2 linked regions of the Niveibacterium microcysteis genome follow. The protein of the gene in region 2 interacts with the protein of the main gene of each other region in a pairwise test. Links are inferred from orthologs where the notes say so. Each region holds a gene or a part of one and is shown on either strand. Other genes may lie near its edges.

Evidence for each region.
Region 1: the proteins of JY500_RS17430 (region 2) and JY500_RS16505 interact in binary tests that used the Escherichia coli proteins (3 or more experiments, as listed by UniProt). The link is inferred for Niveibacterium microcysteis from one-to-one orthologs.

What each region holds. Positions count from the first base shown.
Region 1 is NZ_CP071060.1:3,635,999-3,641,021, reverse strand. What follows is about bases 1,741-4,623. They hold JY500_RS16505 (aminoacyl-histidine dipeptidase), read right to left. Parts: upstream 3,977-4,623; coding sequence 2,504-3,976; downstream 1,741-2,503. Other genes in these bases: JY500_RS16500 (MBL fold metallo-hydrolase), read left to right, coding at 4,196-4,623; JY500_RS16510 (hypothetical protein), read left to right, coding at 1,741-2,146. In the rest of the region: JY500_RS16515 (hypothetical protein), read left to right, coding at 1-1,187; more of JY500_RS16510, read left to right, coding at 1,184-1,740; more of JY500_RS16500, read left to right, coding at 4,624-5,023. UniProt on the Escherichia coli protein: Dipeptidase with broad substrate specificity. Requires dipeptide substrates with an unblocked N-terminus and the amino group in the alpha or beta position.
Region 2 is NZ_CP071060.1:3,834,381-3,843,508, reverse strand. Bases 1-2,996 are described here. They hold JY500_RS17430 (aminopeptidase P N-terminal domain-containing protein), read right to left. Parts: upstream 2,161-2,996; coding sequence 841-2,160; downstream 1-840. Other genes in these bases: JY500_RS17420 (aminoglycoside phosphotransferase family protein), read right to left, coding at 2,938-2,996; murU (N-acetylmuramate alpha-1-phosphate uridylyltransferase MurU), read right to left, coding at 2,150-2,887; JY500_RS17435 (FAD-dependent monooxygenase), read right to left, coding at 1-821. Also shown: more of JY500_RS17420, read right to left, coding at 2,997-3,939; JY500_RS17415 (LPS-assembly protein LptD), read left to right, coding at 4,052-6,370; JY500_RS17410 (peptidylprolyl isomerase), read left to right, coding at 6,412-7,713; 4-hydroxythreonine-4-phosphate dehydrogenase PdxA, read left to right, coding at 7,710-8,705; JY500_RS17400 (patatin-like phospholipase family protein), read left to right, coding at 8,702-9,128.

The sequences.
Region 1 (5,023 bases), 200 kb from region 2 along the record:
AGAGCAAATTTCGCCGCTACCCACTCTGGCAGGTTACGGCAGGCGATCACGACATCGTGATTGATGTGTTCGAGACGTATGGAAAGCGTGGCTTGAACGACAAAGCCACGAAGAAGGACACCCGCGATGAGGGTACCAAGGAGGCCGCGCATCCGGTCGACTACTACGCAGCCGAACTCAACGGCGACGTCTGGCTGCGCAGCACCCACCCTTTTTCTGCGGCCGACGTCGACGCCCTGCCTGCCGAGGTCGCAGGCGCGGCCATGAAGACCGCGTTGAAGAAGATCTACAGCGCCGATTTCACGATGGTCGGCGCCGACTTTGCAATCGATGTACCGCGCGGGCAGGATAAGGCCGATACCGCCACGGCGCGTTTGTACTGGATCGCTGCAGAGAACAACAATTGCGTCAGCAACGTCAAGGCGATCGATATCAAGCGCGATGTCCCGTCGCGCATTCATCCGGCCGCCTATGCGGCGGTTGCCAATGCCGCGTTTGACGTAAAACTTACCGAGGTGCGGTTTTCGAGCAGTTGGCGCCCGATGCTTGGCAGCATGGGGCACCGAAGCGGGCGCGGTCTGGACATGGTTTTGCTGAAGGATTCCGACACCGCCACCCGGCTCAATCGCGAGGGGCTCACTTCCGGCAGTACGACGGACAAGAACCACGACGGCATCGTGGATGACGCCAGAGGCCACCACAACATTCCGGTGGAGGAGCAGGAGGCGTTTAACGCGTGGAAGAGATCTGATGCTGATCGAATATCCGCTAGCGCGGCATGGAAGCGTGCCAGTGGAGCATTGGATGCAGCAAACAAGGCGCTCGCGGCGGCAAAGAAAAGCGGCAACGCCGACGCGATCGAGAAGGCTGAGCATGCGCAGACGGAGGCGCAGAAGTCGGCGGATGCAGCAAGACAAACTGCGGAGGATGCGGCAAAGGACGTTCCAAAGAAGAAAACCAGCTGGGAGAAGCAAGTCGAAAAACACCAGCCGAGCATGGTCGGTCAATTCCGTCGGGCCTTGATGAAAGCCGATGCCGTCACGCAGATCATCGACCCCTGGTACATCGACTTGAATACGCACGACAAGGTGGATGGCGTCGTGAACGAACAGAAGAAAGATGGGCTACAGGACATTCACAAAAACCACCTGCATCTGACCATCTACGATTCGGAGTTGAAGGGATGACGCGAAAGACGCTGCTCTTATGGTGTGGGATGGCGCTTGTTTGCACACCAGCATGGGGAGAGGTTGGAAAACTTACGAAACAATGGATCGAGCGTCCCTGGGAATATCGCTATCTGCTCTATGTGCGGGATCCATACGGCTGGATGCACGCAAGAGAATCCCATGCGAAAGACGTCAACAACGATCCAGTCAATGCTTACGAATACAGTATCGACTTGCCCGTGTATTTCGATCCGCAATGGACGCTCACGCCTAAAGTGCCGGAAGACGAAGCGCCCCAGTCCTGGCCTGCGCTCAATGTCGTGCGCCTGGATGTGGCCAAGGATCGGAAAGTGGCACAGCGCGCGCTGAACGGCGACGTGTTGCGCGCGCGCCTGAACGGCCATGAAGACATTGTGCTCACCCCGTCCGATACCGACCCAGCGTACGTGATCACCTTCGGCGAATTTTTCATGGGTGCACCCGAAGCGGCTGATCCGCGTTATTCCCCCTCGATCTGCTCCACGCTTCATGGCGATACGGTGCCGCCAGATCAAGGGGGGCGATATGGTTTGCCCAGCAAGAACGACACTTGGTCAGGGGAGGGCTTCTTCGGCTGCCGCGAATGGGCGGCCCAACTCTATGACCGCGATCGCCCCTATATCGATGTGACCTCTTACGAGATGGTGGAGGACTACGACAAGAAGCCCAACAAGAAAGGCAAGTACCCGCTCAAGCCGGCGACCTTTATCAAACCGTTTATCGGCTTTTCGCGTTTTTCGGATCCGCAGAAACCCGTAATCGGTCGCTATGGCGAACAGTGGTATTGCATTACGGACTGCCCCAACGGTACGGCACCGGGCGAAATCGCCGACATCCACGCCTGGGCGGCGCGCTTCGGCTGGAAGCCGCCGCAGCGCCCAAAAAATCCGCGTCAGTTCATCAATAAGCGTGTCAATCCGGGAGAGCTAATCGACTGACACACGCAGTAGGTACGCTCGCCGATTGTTTCGTTCTCGCCATACCGATTTTGAGAACGTCTCCCGGCTGATTGGCTGTCACGACGACCGCGTCCGCGAAACGCGCGAACCCCTTTGGCGCAATGCGCGTCTCACCGCGCGTGGGCACGTGCGACCGCCAGCGTTCGATTCTGCTCGCCACCTTGAGCGACCCCGATGTGGGGGGTAACGGCGATGCGGGCACATCTGGACGGCGTTGGCCGTCATGCGCGCGATGCGCATGTCGCTTCGATCGAAGCCTGAGACGCAGATGTGGCCATTGCATTCAGGCGGTTGAGGCCGCCTGAATGCCGCGATGTCGAGGCGCTGCGGCTGGGCTCAGTGCGCCGCCGGTATCGCCGCCACCACCGCCGTCAGCAGCTTCCAGCACTTCGCCACCGACTCGATGTTGACCCGTTCGCCCGGTGCGTGGGCGCCGCGGATATCGGGGCCGAAGGAGATGATGTCGAGGTTGGGGTATTTGGACTTGAGGATGCCGCACTCCAGACCGGCGTGAATCACTTTGACGGCCGCGGGGCCGGTGGTGAATTCGTGCTGGTAGACCTTCTGGAATAGTTTGAGCAGGTCGGAATCGGGGTTGGGTGCCCAGCCCGGATAGCCGCCTTCGGTCTGCACCGCGGCGCCGGCGAGTACGAAGAGGCTCTCGATTTCGGCGGCGAGGGCCTGCACGCCGGAATCCAGCAGCGAACGCACCATCAGGTTTGCAAAGCCCCGGCCGTCCGCGATCTTCACGACACCGAGATTGTTCGAGGTTTCGACGACGCCGGCGACGTGCTGGCTCATGCGGCGTACGCCATGCGGCGCGGCGTGCAGTGCGGCGAGGATGCGTTGCTGGTCGGTGGCGTCGATGGCTTGTTGGGCGAGGCCGTTTTCGGGGCCGAAGCGGACACTGACGCCGTCATCGACGCCGGCGAGTTCGCCGCGTACCAGCAGATCGAAGTCTTCCACGCGGCTGGCAACGCGCTCGGCCTGGGCGATCGGCAAGGCGATCCGCGCACGGGCCTCGCGCGCGAGGGCATTGCGGGCGCTGCCGCCGTCGAGTTCGACCAGCCGGACGTCCTTACCGAAGCGGCCTTCCAGCCCGCGCAGCAAGCGCACCAACAACTTGATCGCGTTGCCGCGCTCGAGATGGATATCGACGCCGGAATGCCCGCCACGCAGGCCGCCGACTTCGATTTCATAGCAGGCGAAGCCTTCGGGTAGCGCTTCGAAGGCGTAGGTGAAGCTCACGTTGACGTCGATGCCGCCGGCACAGCCCAGGTAGAACTCGCCCCATTCCTCGGTGTCAATGTTGATCATCAGACTGCCTTGCAGCAGACCGGGCTCCAGGCCCAGTGCACCGCCCATGCCGGCCTCTTCGTCCACGGTGAGCAGGACTTCGAGCGGCGGGTGAGGCACGTCGCTGGATTCGAGCAGGGCAAGTGCGAGTGCTACGCCGATGCCGTTGTCGGCGCCCAGCGTGGTGTTCGGCGCGACCAGCCAGCCGTCCTGCAGTTCGGCACGGATCGGGTCGCGGTGGAAGTCGTGTTCGGTGGCGTGGTTCTTCTGGCACACCATGTCGAGGTGCCCTTGCAGCACGACACCGGGCCGGTCTTCCATGCCGTGTGTTGCCGGCTTGCGGATGATCAGGTTGCCGGCAGCGTCCACGTGTGTCGCCAACGCGCGTGTCTCTGCCCAGCTGCGGATCGCATCGCGCAAGGGCCCTTCGTGTTTGGAGGGGCGCGGCGTGTTGAGCAGGGTCGAGAAGTGGCGCCAGACGGCGGCGGGTTCGAGTTGGTCGAGTGCGGGCATCGCGGGTCCTGGATTCGGTCTGTGTGCCAGCGCGAACCACTCGGCGGGTAGCCGGGGAACGCGCAGCGGTGGTGCCGGCGCGCGCTGTGCGCGGCGCTTCGGCGGCCGGCCCGGTCGGGCAAGCGCTGCATGGTAGCCCGGCGGCGCACGGTCGGCGACAGTCGGTGCGACGGCTGACCGGTAGAATTGCGACATTCGGCTTTGGCGAGGGAGTAGGGGATGTCTTTCGTGACTGCGCAGGGGCAGGGGGTGTTCGCGATCGATTCGGGCTATGTGCGGCCGATGCTCGATGCGATTCACCTGGTCGTGTCCGATGACGGGCGTGCCGCGCTCGTCGACACCGGCACCGTCCATGCCGTGCCGCGCGTGCTCGATGCGCTGGCGGTGCAAGGCCTGGCGCCGGAGTCGGTCGACTGGATCTGCCTCACGCATGTGCATCTGGACCATGCGGGCGGCGCTGGTGCGCTGGCGCGTGTGCTGCCCAAGGCCAAGGTGGCGGTGCATGCGCGAGGCTCGCGCCACATGGCGGACCCTTCCAAGCTCTGGGCAGGTACCGTTGCGGTCTATGGCCAGCCCAACGCCGAGGTCTTGTATGGCGAACTGGTCGCGGTGCCCGAGGCGCGCATCGTCGAGGTGGGCGAGGGCGACTCGGTGCGTTTTGGTTCGCGGGTGTTCCATGTGCTCGACACGCCGGGCCATGCGAAACACCACGTCTGCTACCACGACCCCGCGAGCCAGGGCATCTTCACCGGTGACACCTTCGGCCTGACCTATCGCGAGATGGATGGTGCCGACGGTCGCGCCAATATCTTCGCCACCACCACGCCAGTGCATTTCGACCCGGCCGCGCTGCACGACTCGATCGATCGCCTGCTCGCCCTGCAGCCCGCCTGCATCTACCCCACGCATTACAGCCGCAGCGCCGATGTGCCGCGGCTCGGTGCGACGCTGCATCGGTTGATCGATGCCCATGTGCAGGCCTGCGACGGCATCGACCCAACCGCTGCCGATGCCCATGCAGTGCTGGTGAAGCGGCTTGAAGCGATC
Region 2 (9,128 bases):
ACTGCGTCACCGCGGACGCGCAGGCCGAGCGGGAAGCGCGCCCGCTCCAGTGTTTCCACGAACTGAACACGCCCACCGAAGGCGGTTTGAAGCGCCGCACGGAAGCCGGCTTCGTCCAGTGCCATCTGAGCGTCGGCCTGCGCGGCCGGCATGGTCCACACGACCGAGTAATCGTCGGCCAGCGGAAGCAGCGCCAGCGGGCCGTCGGGGGTGAAGCGTTCGTAGGCGATGCCGCGGTGCGGTGCGGCAAGGCGGGCGCGGCAAATGATGGCGTGCTGACCGTAGTCGCGGGTTCGAACATTGCCGCCCGCTTCGCCTGCGATGGCGCCTTCGCAGCATGCAACCAGCCGTGCGCTGAAGGTTTGGCCGTTCGTGGCGCTGGCTTCAATGCCTTCCTCAGTGGGGCTCAAGCTTGCGATCGCGGTGTCGTGCAGCAACGCGATGCCGGCGGCCGCAACGGCCGCGGCGAGCCGGCGATACAGCAGCGCGGCCGGCGTGACATAGCCCAAGGCCGGAACGCCGTATTCCTCAGCCCGCATTTGCGTGCGGCCGAGCGCGCCGCGCTGAGAAACATGGATCGTGGTGATCGGGGTCGGCCCTTGCTCCGGCCACGCGCCAAGGCGCTCGAGCGTCTGCCTGCTGCCATGCGAGAGCGCCAGCACGCGGGCATCGCGCTCACCAGCGCCGGCCGGGCGCGCATCGGCGAGCCGCACCGCGAGCCCGCGCCGGTGCAGTGCGAGTGCGAGCGCCAAACCAACCGGCCCTGCACCGACGATCAGGATGCCGCGCTCGGGCGTGTTGGCGTGCTCGGTATTGGGCATGATGCGGTGTCCGGTGGTGTCAGCGATCGCGCATCAGCGCTTCGATGTCGGCGACAGTCTTCGGCGCGTGGTGGCTCAGCACCTCCGGTTCGCCGTCGGTAACCAGGACGTCGTCCTCGATTCGGATGCCGATATGCCAGTAAGCCTCTGGAATGTCTTCGGCAGGGCGGATGTAGAGGCCGGGCTCAACCGTCAGCACCTGGTTTGGCGCAAGGGGCCGCCAACCGCCGTCGATCTTGTAACGGCCAACGTCATGCACATCGAGCCCCAGCCAGTGGCCGGTGCTGTGCATGTAGAAGCGGTCGTAGGCCTTCTTTTCGATGAGGCCATCGACGTCGCCATCGAGCAGGCCCAGGTCAACAAGGCCTTGCGTCAGCACGCGCACCGCCGCGTCGTGGTACGCGTTATAGGCTTGGCCGGCGCGCGCCTTGTCGATTGCGGCGAGTTGCGCGGCCAGCACCAGCTCATACAGCGCGCGCTGCGGGCCACTGAAACGGCCGGAGACCGGGAAGGTGCGCGTGATGTCGGCGGCGTAGCCATCCACCTCGCAGCCTGCGTCGATCAACAGCAGCTCGCCGTCGGCAAGTTGTTTGCGGTTATCGACGTAGTGCAGCGTGCATGCGTTGCTGCCGCCTGCGACGATCGGGGTGTAAGCGGCCGAGCGGGCGCCCTGGCTGATGAATTCGTGCATCAGCTCGGCTTCCACCTGGTATTCGAAATGACCCGGGCGGGCGAAGCGCATGGCGCGCGCGTGTGCGGCACCGCTGATGGCAGCAGCCCGGCGCATCGCTGCGAGCTCGTCTGCATCCTTGTGCAGGCGCATTTCGTCGACCAGCACGCGCAGATCACGCACGCTGGCAGGCGGTGTAACGCCGCTGCGGGCACGGCTGCGTACCGCATCGAGCGCGCGCACGATACGGCCATCGTCCGCGCTGTCGGCCCCGATCATGTGGAACACGGCAGCGCGGTTGGCGAGGTAGTCAGGCAGGCGGGTGTCGAGCTCGGCGACTGGCCATGCGGCGCTGAGGCCAAAGCGCTCGCATGCCGCCTCGGGGCCATGGCGAAAACCATCCCAGATCTCGCGCTCCGGGTTCTTCTCGCGGCAGAACAGGATGCTCTCGATGTTCTTGTCATCCGCGATCAGCACCAGCGCCGCTTCGGGCTCACTGAAACCCGTCAGGTAGTAGAAGTTGCTGCCAAAACGGTATGCGTATTCGGAGTCGCCGTTGCGCATCGCTTCGCGCGCGGTGGGAATGTAGGCGACGCCACCACCCGCTTCGCGCATCAGTTGGGCGAGGCGTGCGCGGCGCGCGGCAAAGGGTGCGGGTTCAAAGCTCATCGGGTGTCCTGTCGGCGACGCAGTCAGCACTGCCGGGTGTGACCGTCAGGCGACGGTCGAGTTCGGCGAGCTGCGCCGGCGTGCCGATATTGTCCCAGCCGCCGGTATGTAGCTCTCCGCTGGCACGGCCCTGCGCGATCAGCGCATTCCAGATCGGCCGCATCGCGAGTTTGCTGCCCGGCACGATGTGGTCAAAAAGAGCCGGCCGGTGCAGGCTGAAGCCGGCGTAGTTGTATTTGGGTGAGCCTTCCAATGCGAGGCGCCCGTCGGTGCCGAGCGAGAAATCGCCGCCCGGATGAAAGGGCGGATTGGGCACCATGACCAGATGCGCATCCGGCACTGCCGGATCGGCCACCATGGCCTTGATGCGCGGCACCAGGCGCCCGTAGTCGTAATCACTGAAGATGTCGGCAGACACCGAAAGGAAAGGCTCGTCGCCGATTAATGCGCGCGCGAAGGCGATGCCGCCAGCGGTCTCGAGTGCCGACTCTTCGCGCGACCAGGCGATGGTAACCCCCCAGGCACGGCCATCGCCGAGGTAAGCCTCGATCTGCGCGCCGAGCCAGGCGTGGTTGATCACCAGCTCGTCAAATCCGGCGGACGCCAGTTTTTCGATGTGCCACACAATCAGCGGCTTGCCGCCAACTGCCAGTAGTGGCTTGGGCGTGCGATCGGTGAGCGGACGCATCCGCTCGCCGCGCCCTGCAGCGAGGATCATTGCTTTCATTTATACGGCCCCGCGTGGCGTGTTGTGACGATGGCGCGCGCAGAGGAGCGTCAAAACGTCAGCCCTTCGACCTTCTCGACCGGGTCCAGCTTGTCGAGCAGTCGTGCGAGCGGCTTGAGCTCGCGGTAGCGCTCGGCTGTCTTGCGCAGGTAGCGCATCACCAGCGGCATGCTTTGCAGATAGGCGTCTTTGCCGTCGCGATAGCAAAGCCGCGCGAAGATCCCTAGCACCTTGATGTGTCGCTGCGCGCCCATCCACTCGTAGTCGCGATGGAATTCGGCGAAGTCTTCGCGCACCGGCAAGCCCAGCGTGCGCGCGACTTCCCAGTAACGCACCAGCCAGTCGATCGTCAGCTCCTCGTCCCACTCGATGTAGGCGTCCTTGAACAGTGACACCAGGTCGTAGGTAATCGGGCCGTACACCGCATCCTGGAAGTCCAGCACGCCGGGGTTGCCTGCGGGCAGGTGCATCAGGTTGCGCGAGTGGTAATCGCGGTGAACAAAGACTTTTGGCTCGGCGAGGTTCACCTCGAGGATGCGGTCGAACACCTCGTAGAGCTCGGCTGTTTCGGCGTCGCTCAGCGTAACGCCCTTGTGTCGCGCGATGTACCAGACCGGGAACAGCTCAAGCTCGCGCATCAGCAGTTCGCGCGAATACTCTGGCAACACCCCCGGCTGGCTGGTGCGCTGGATGCTGGCAAGCGCCCCCAGCGCGTCCGCGTAGAGATGGGCGGCGTTGTCGGCGTTGAGCGCCTGCAAATAGGTGGTGCTGCCTAGATCGGTGAGCAGCAGGAACCCGTCTTCGTGGTTTTCTGCCAGCACGTCCGGCACGTGGGCGCCGCTCGCGCCAAAAAGCCGCGCAACCTTCACGAAGGGCTTGCAGTCCTCGTGCGAGGGCGGGGCGTCCATCACGATCAGCGATGGGCCGCCGTCGTCGAAGCTGGCACGGAAGTAGCGGCGGAAGCTGGCGTCGGCCGAGGCAGGGCTCAGCGAGAACGCGCGGCCGGGGTGTTGCTGCGCGACCCAGTTGCGCAGGAGTTCGAGTCGATCCAAGCCGGGGCTCCAGTCACGGCCGTGCGTCCCGCAGGGGCGCGGCCAAGTGCTTGATGTAAAATCGCGCATTTTAGCAAACGGGCTTCGCGCCCGGCCGCCACGCGTGACCCAATTGAGCCGACCGAACTTGCGCCTTGCCTTGCCGCTGCTTGCCTGCGGCCTTGTGGCCGCCCCGCTGCGCGCGGCTGAGCCGGCCGGCTATTCGATCAGCGCCTTCCGGGCCGCGCTCGGGCAAGCTGCGGTTGCAGTGACGGTGCGCCAACCCAAACCGCCAGCCGCACCGAAGGAACACACGGCAACTGTCGTGACCGCGGACAAGATCGAAGGTCAGCAGGATGTGCGCGTGGATGCGAGCGGCCGCGTGGTGGTCGAGCGTGATTCGACAAGGCTAGACGCCGATCGCGTGCAGTACGATCTGCTCAGCGATGAAGCGGTGGCGACTGGCGACGTGGTGCTCAAGCGTGGCGCCGATACGATTCGCGGCCCCCGCCTGCGTTACCGCGTGGAAGAGCAGGTGGGCGAGTTTGATACACCCACTTACGAAATTGTTCGCAAGCGTCCGGCGCGAGTCAGCAAGCAGGCGATCAGCGCGGGCGTGACGCGCCCGGCCGACGTGACGGTACATGGACACGGCCAGGCGGAGTCGATCGCGCTCGAAGGCGAAAATCGCTATCACCTGAAAAACGCCACCTTCACGACCTGCGAGGCAAACGACCCGGCCTGGTATGTGAAGGCGAAGGAGCTGGATCTCGATTTCGACCGGAACGTCGGTGACGCGACGCATGGCACCTTCCATTTCGGCGGGATTCCGGTCATGTACGCGCCTGCTGCGCCCTTCCCGCTGAGCGGCGAGCGGCGCTCAGGTCTGCTCGCACCGACAATCGGTATTTCGAACGTGACGGGTCTTGACGTCACATTGCCGTACTACCTGAACCTGGCGCCTAACTACGACGACACCGTGGTGCCGCGGTATATCGCGCGGCGCGGCGTCCAGCTCAACAACGAATTCCGCTATCTGAACCCCGGCTATGTCGGCAGCCTGCGCACCGAGTACCTTGCACGGGACGAGGTTTATGGAGAGTCGCGCAGCGCGGTCAGCTTCATCCACGACCAGCAGTTTGGCCGCGGCTTCACCGGCCGCATCAACTACAACGCGGTCAGCGACAAGGACTACTTCACCGACCTGAGCTCGCGTGTCACGCAGACCTCCACCGACAACCTGATGCGTGAGGCCTCGCTGAGCTACAACGCCGGCAGCTGGTTCTCCGGCTCGGTGCTGACGCAGCGGATCCAGTCATTGACGGGGTCGCCGCAGTACAACCGCCTGCCGGTCATGACCGGCTTGGCCTACCTGCCCGAGGTCGGTGGCTTCTCGTTGAAGATGCCGATGGAAGCGGCGAATTTCCACCGCGCGGACTCGGACCAGGGCTGGCGGACCTACGTGTATCCGCAAATCGCCTACAACTTTGTGCGACCAGGTGGCTACATCACGCCCAAGATCGGCGTGCACGCGACCCGCTATGCACTGGAAGACCGCGTGTCCAGCGGCCCGCTCGACGAGTCGCGGGTATTGCCGATCGGCAGTGTGGACGCTGGGCTGTTCTTTGAGCGCGACAGCCACATCGGTCATCGTGATGTCGTGCAGACACTCGAGCCCCGCCTGTACTACTTGAAGGTGCCGTACAGGAATCAGAACTCCCTGCCGGTCTTCGACTCGGCGCCGATGGACTTCGGTTTTGCGCAGATCTTCTCGGAGAACCTCTACGCGGGCCAGGACCGCTATGCCAACGCGAGTCAGGTAACCGGCAGCGTGACCTCCCGCTTGCTCAACGCCGAGAACGGCGAGGAGCTCCTGCGCACCGCATTCGGCGTTCGGATGTACTTCGAGGACCAGAAGGTCACCCTACCCGGGGAGACGGCGCGCACCGAGCAGCTGGCCGACTTGCTGGGGGCTTTCTCCGGGCGCGTTCTGCCGAATACCACGCTGGACCTGTTTGCCCAGTACAACCCGCGCGATACGCGGATGGAGCGCGGCACGGTGGGCCTGCGTTACCAGCCAGGCTTTGCGAAGGTGGCTTCGGCGTCCTATCGCTACCAGCGCTTGTCCTACACCGACGTGGATCTCGCGTTGCAGTGGCCGGTGGTCAACAACTTCTATGTCGTGGGTCGCGTGAACGGCGATATCCGCACCGACAAGCTTACTCAGGCGATTGCCGGGCTTGAGTACAACGGCGGCTGCTGGGTGTTTCGTCTCGCGGCGGAATCGCTGCTCAACACTTCCGGCGCTTATACGAACGCGTACTACTTCCAGTTCGAGTTCGGCGGCGCCATCAGTATCGGTAACAGCCCCGTCTCGCTGCTCGAACGCAGCGTGGTGGGCTATGGTCGAATCAGCCAGCCGGTTTCCGATCCGGTCTTTGGCTCGCAATGACACAAGTTCCGGCCGCTCACACGGCCAAGAGGAAGCAACGCATGAAACGTCAGATCCGCACCCTGCTCGCATCGATTGCCCTCCTGGCAGGGAGCGCCTGGGCTGCGCCGCAGCCCATCGATGCGATCGTCGCGGTGGTCAACGACGAAGTGATTACCGCGCGCGAGCTTGACCTGCGCGTCGACCAGGCTTCGCAGCAACTGAAGAAGCAGGGCACCCAGCTGCCGCCACGTGAGGTCTTCTCGCGCCAGATGCTTGAACGCATGGTTTACGAGCGGGTGCAACTGCAATACGCCCGCGAGACATCCGTTCGGGTGGACGATGCGGGTCTTGAGCGCGCATTGCAGCGCGTCGCCGAGAACAACAAGATGACCAGTGCCCAGTTCCGCGCCGCACTTGAAAAGGACGGCATGTCATGGAGCCTGTTCCGTGAGGACGTGCGCAACGAAATGACGCTTGGCCGACTGCGCGAGCGCGAAGTCGAAAGCCGCGTGATCGTGACGGACGCCGAGGTGGATGCCTTCCTCGCTGCGCAGGCTGCCACCAACAACCAGGAAATCATGGTCGCGCACATCCTGCTGCGCGCGCCCGAGGCCGCGACGCCGCAGCAGTGGAGCAAGCTGCAGCAAAGGGCCGAGACCCTGCTCGCGCGCGCGCAGTCGGGTGAGGACTTCGCCAAGCTTGCTGCCGGCAACTCCGATGCGCCGGACGCCCTGCAAGGCGGCAACCTTGGCTGGCGACGTGCCGACCGGTTGCCGACGCTCTACGCGGACGCTGTGCGCTTGCTCAAGCCGGGTGCGTTGAGCCAGGTGCTGCGTAGCCCGGCGGGCTTGCACATCGTCAAGCTGATCGATAGCCGTGGCGGTGCGGACAGCGCGCCGGTGTCGGTGCAGCGCACGCGTGTGCGGCATATTCTGATCAAGACCTCCGAAACGGTCAGCGATGCCGAGGCGCGCCAGCGCCTGGAGCAACTGCGAGACCGCATTCAGCGGGGCGCAGACTTTGGCGACATGGCCAAGCGTCATTCCAACGACGGCAGCGCGCCGAAGGGCGGTGACCTGGGTTGGATCAATCCGGGCGATACGGTGCCGGACTTCGAACGCGCGATGGATGCGCTGCCGATCAATGAAGTCAGCCAGCCGGTGCAGTCGCCGTTTGGCTGGCACTTGATTCAGGTGCTGGAGCGCAAGACGGAAGACGTGTCGGCCGAACGCCGCCGCAACCAGGCGCGTGGCGCCCTACGTGAGCGCAAGTCGGACGAGGCGTTCGACGATTTCGTGCGGCAGCTGCGCGATCGTGCCTTCGTTGAGCTGCGTCCGCCCTACGCTACGACTCAGCCATGAGCGCTCTGCTACCGCTACTGGCGGTCACCTGTGGCGAGCCCGCGGGGGTCGGCCCGGAGCTCGTTGCAACGCTCGCGAAGCACAGCGTCGCGGCACATCTGGTGGCGATCGGTGATCGTGAGCTGATCGCTTCGCGCGCAAACGCGCTCGGCATCCCAGCCGTGCTGCGAGACTGGGCGCCGGGCTTGCCGCGAGAGGCCGGTTGTCTTGATGTGTTGCATGTGCCGCTCGCCGAGCCTTCGCTGCCGGGTGTCCTGAATGCGGCCAATGCGTCGCATGTGCTCGCGATCCTCGACGCCGCGATCGACGGCTGCGTCGGTGGTCGTTTCGATGGCATGGTTACCGCGCCCCTGCATAAGGGCGTGATCAATGATGCGGGTGTCGCTTTCACCGGTCATACCGAATACCTCGCCGATCGCACGCACACAGACCGCGTCGTGATGATGCTGGCGGGCGGTGGCATGCGCGTTGCGCTGGCGACCACGCACCTTACACTGAAGGATGTGCCCGCAGCGCTTACGGCCGAGTCTTTGCGCCAGACCTTGCAGATCCTGCATGCCGATCTGTGTAGGCGATTCGGCCTTGCCAACCCCCGTATTCTGGTGGCCGGCCTCAACCCACACGCCGGCGAGTCCGGGCACATGGGCAGGGAAGAAATCGAAGTCATCAGCCCGGTGCTGGACGCGCTGCGCGCCGAAGGGATGGAGCTGATTGGCCCCTTGCCCGCTGATACGCTATTCACGCCGCACCAACTCGAGCGCGGTGACGCAGTGCTCGCGATGTACCACGACCAGGGCCTTCCAGTGCTCAAATACGCCAGCTTTGGCGGCGGCGTTAACATCACGCTTGGCCTGCCGATCATCCGCACTTCGGTTGATCACGGCACGGCGCTTGATCTGGCGGGCACCGGTCGTGCCGACCCGGGCAGCCTGCATGCAGCAATTGGTTGTGCGATTGAAATGGTCAGCGCACAGCGCCGGGGGCACGCATGAAACGGCGCGAATTCCTTGTTGCGACCAGCGCAAGCGCCTTGCTGGTGGCCTGCCAGACGACGCAGCCGAAGCCGCAGCCAGAGCCCGTCAAGCCGCAACCGCCTGTCGTGCCGCCAGTGGCGCGTGCAAAGCCGAAGATCGGTCTGGCGCTCGGGGGCGGCGCTGCGCGTGGGTTTGCGCATATCGGTGTCATCAAGGCGCTCGAAACCAACGGCATTTCGCCTGATATTGTCGTCGGCACGAGCGCCGGCAGCGTCGTCGGGGCGCTCTACGCCGCTGGGTTCGGCGCCTTCGATCTACAGAAACTTGCGTTCCAGATGGAAGAGAGCGCGTTCAAGGACTGGGCGCTGTTCGATCGCGGCCTGCTGAAGGGTGAAGCGCTCGAAGCCTTCATCAACAAACAGGTTTCGAACAAACCGATCG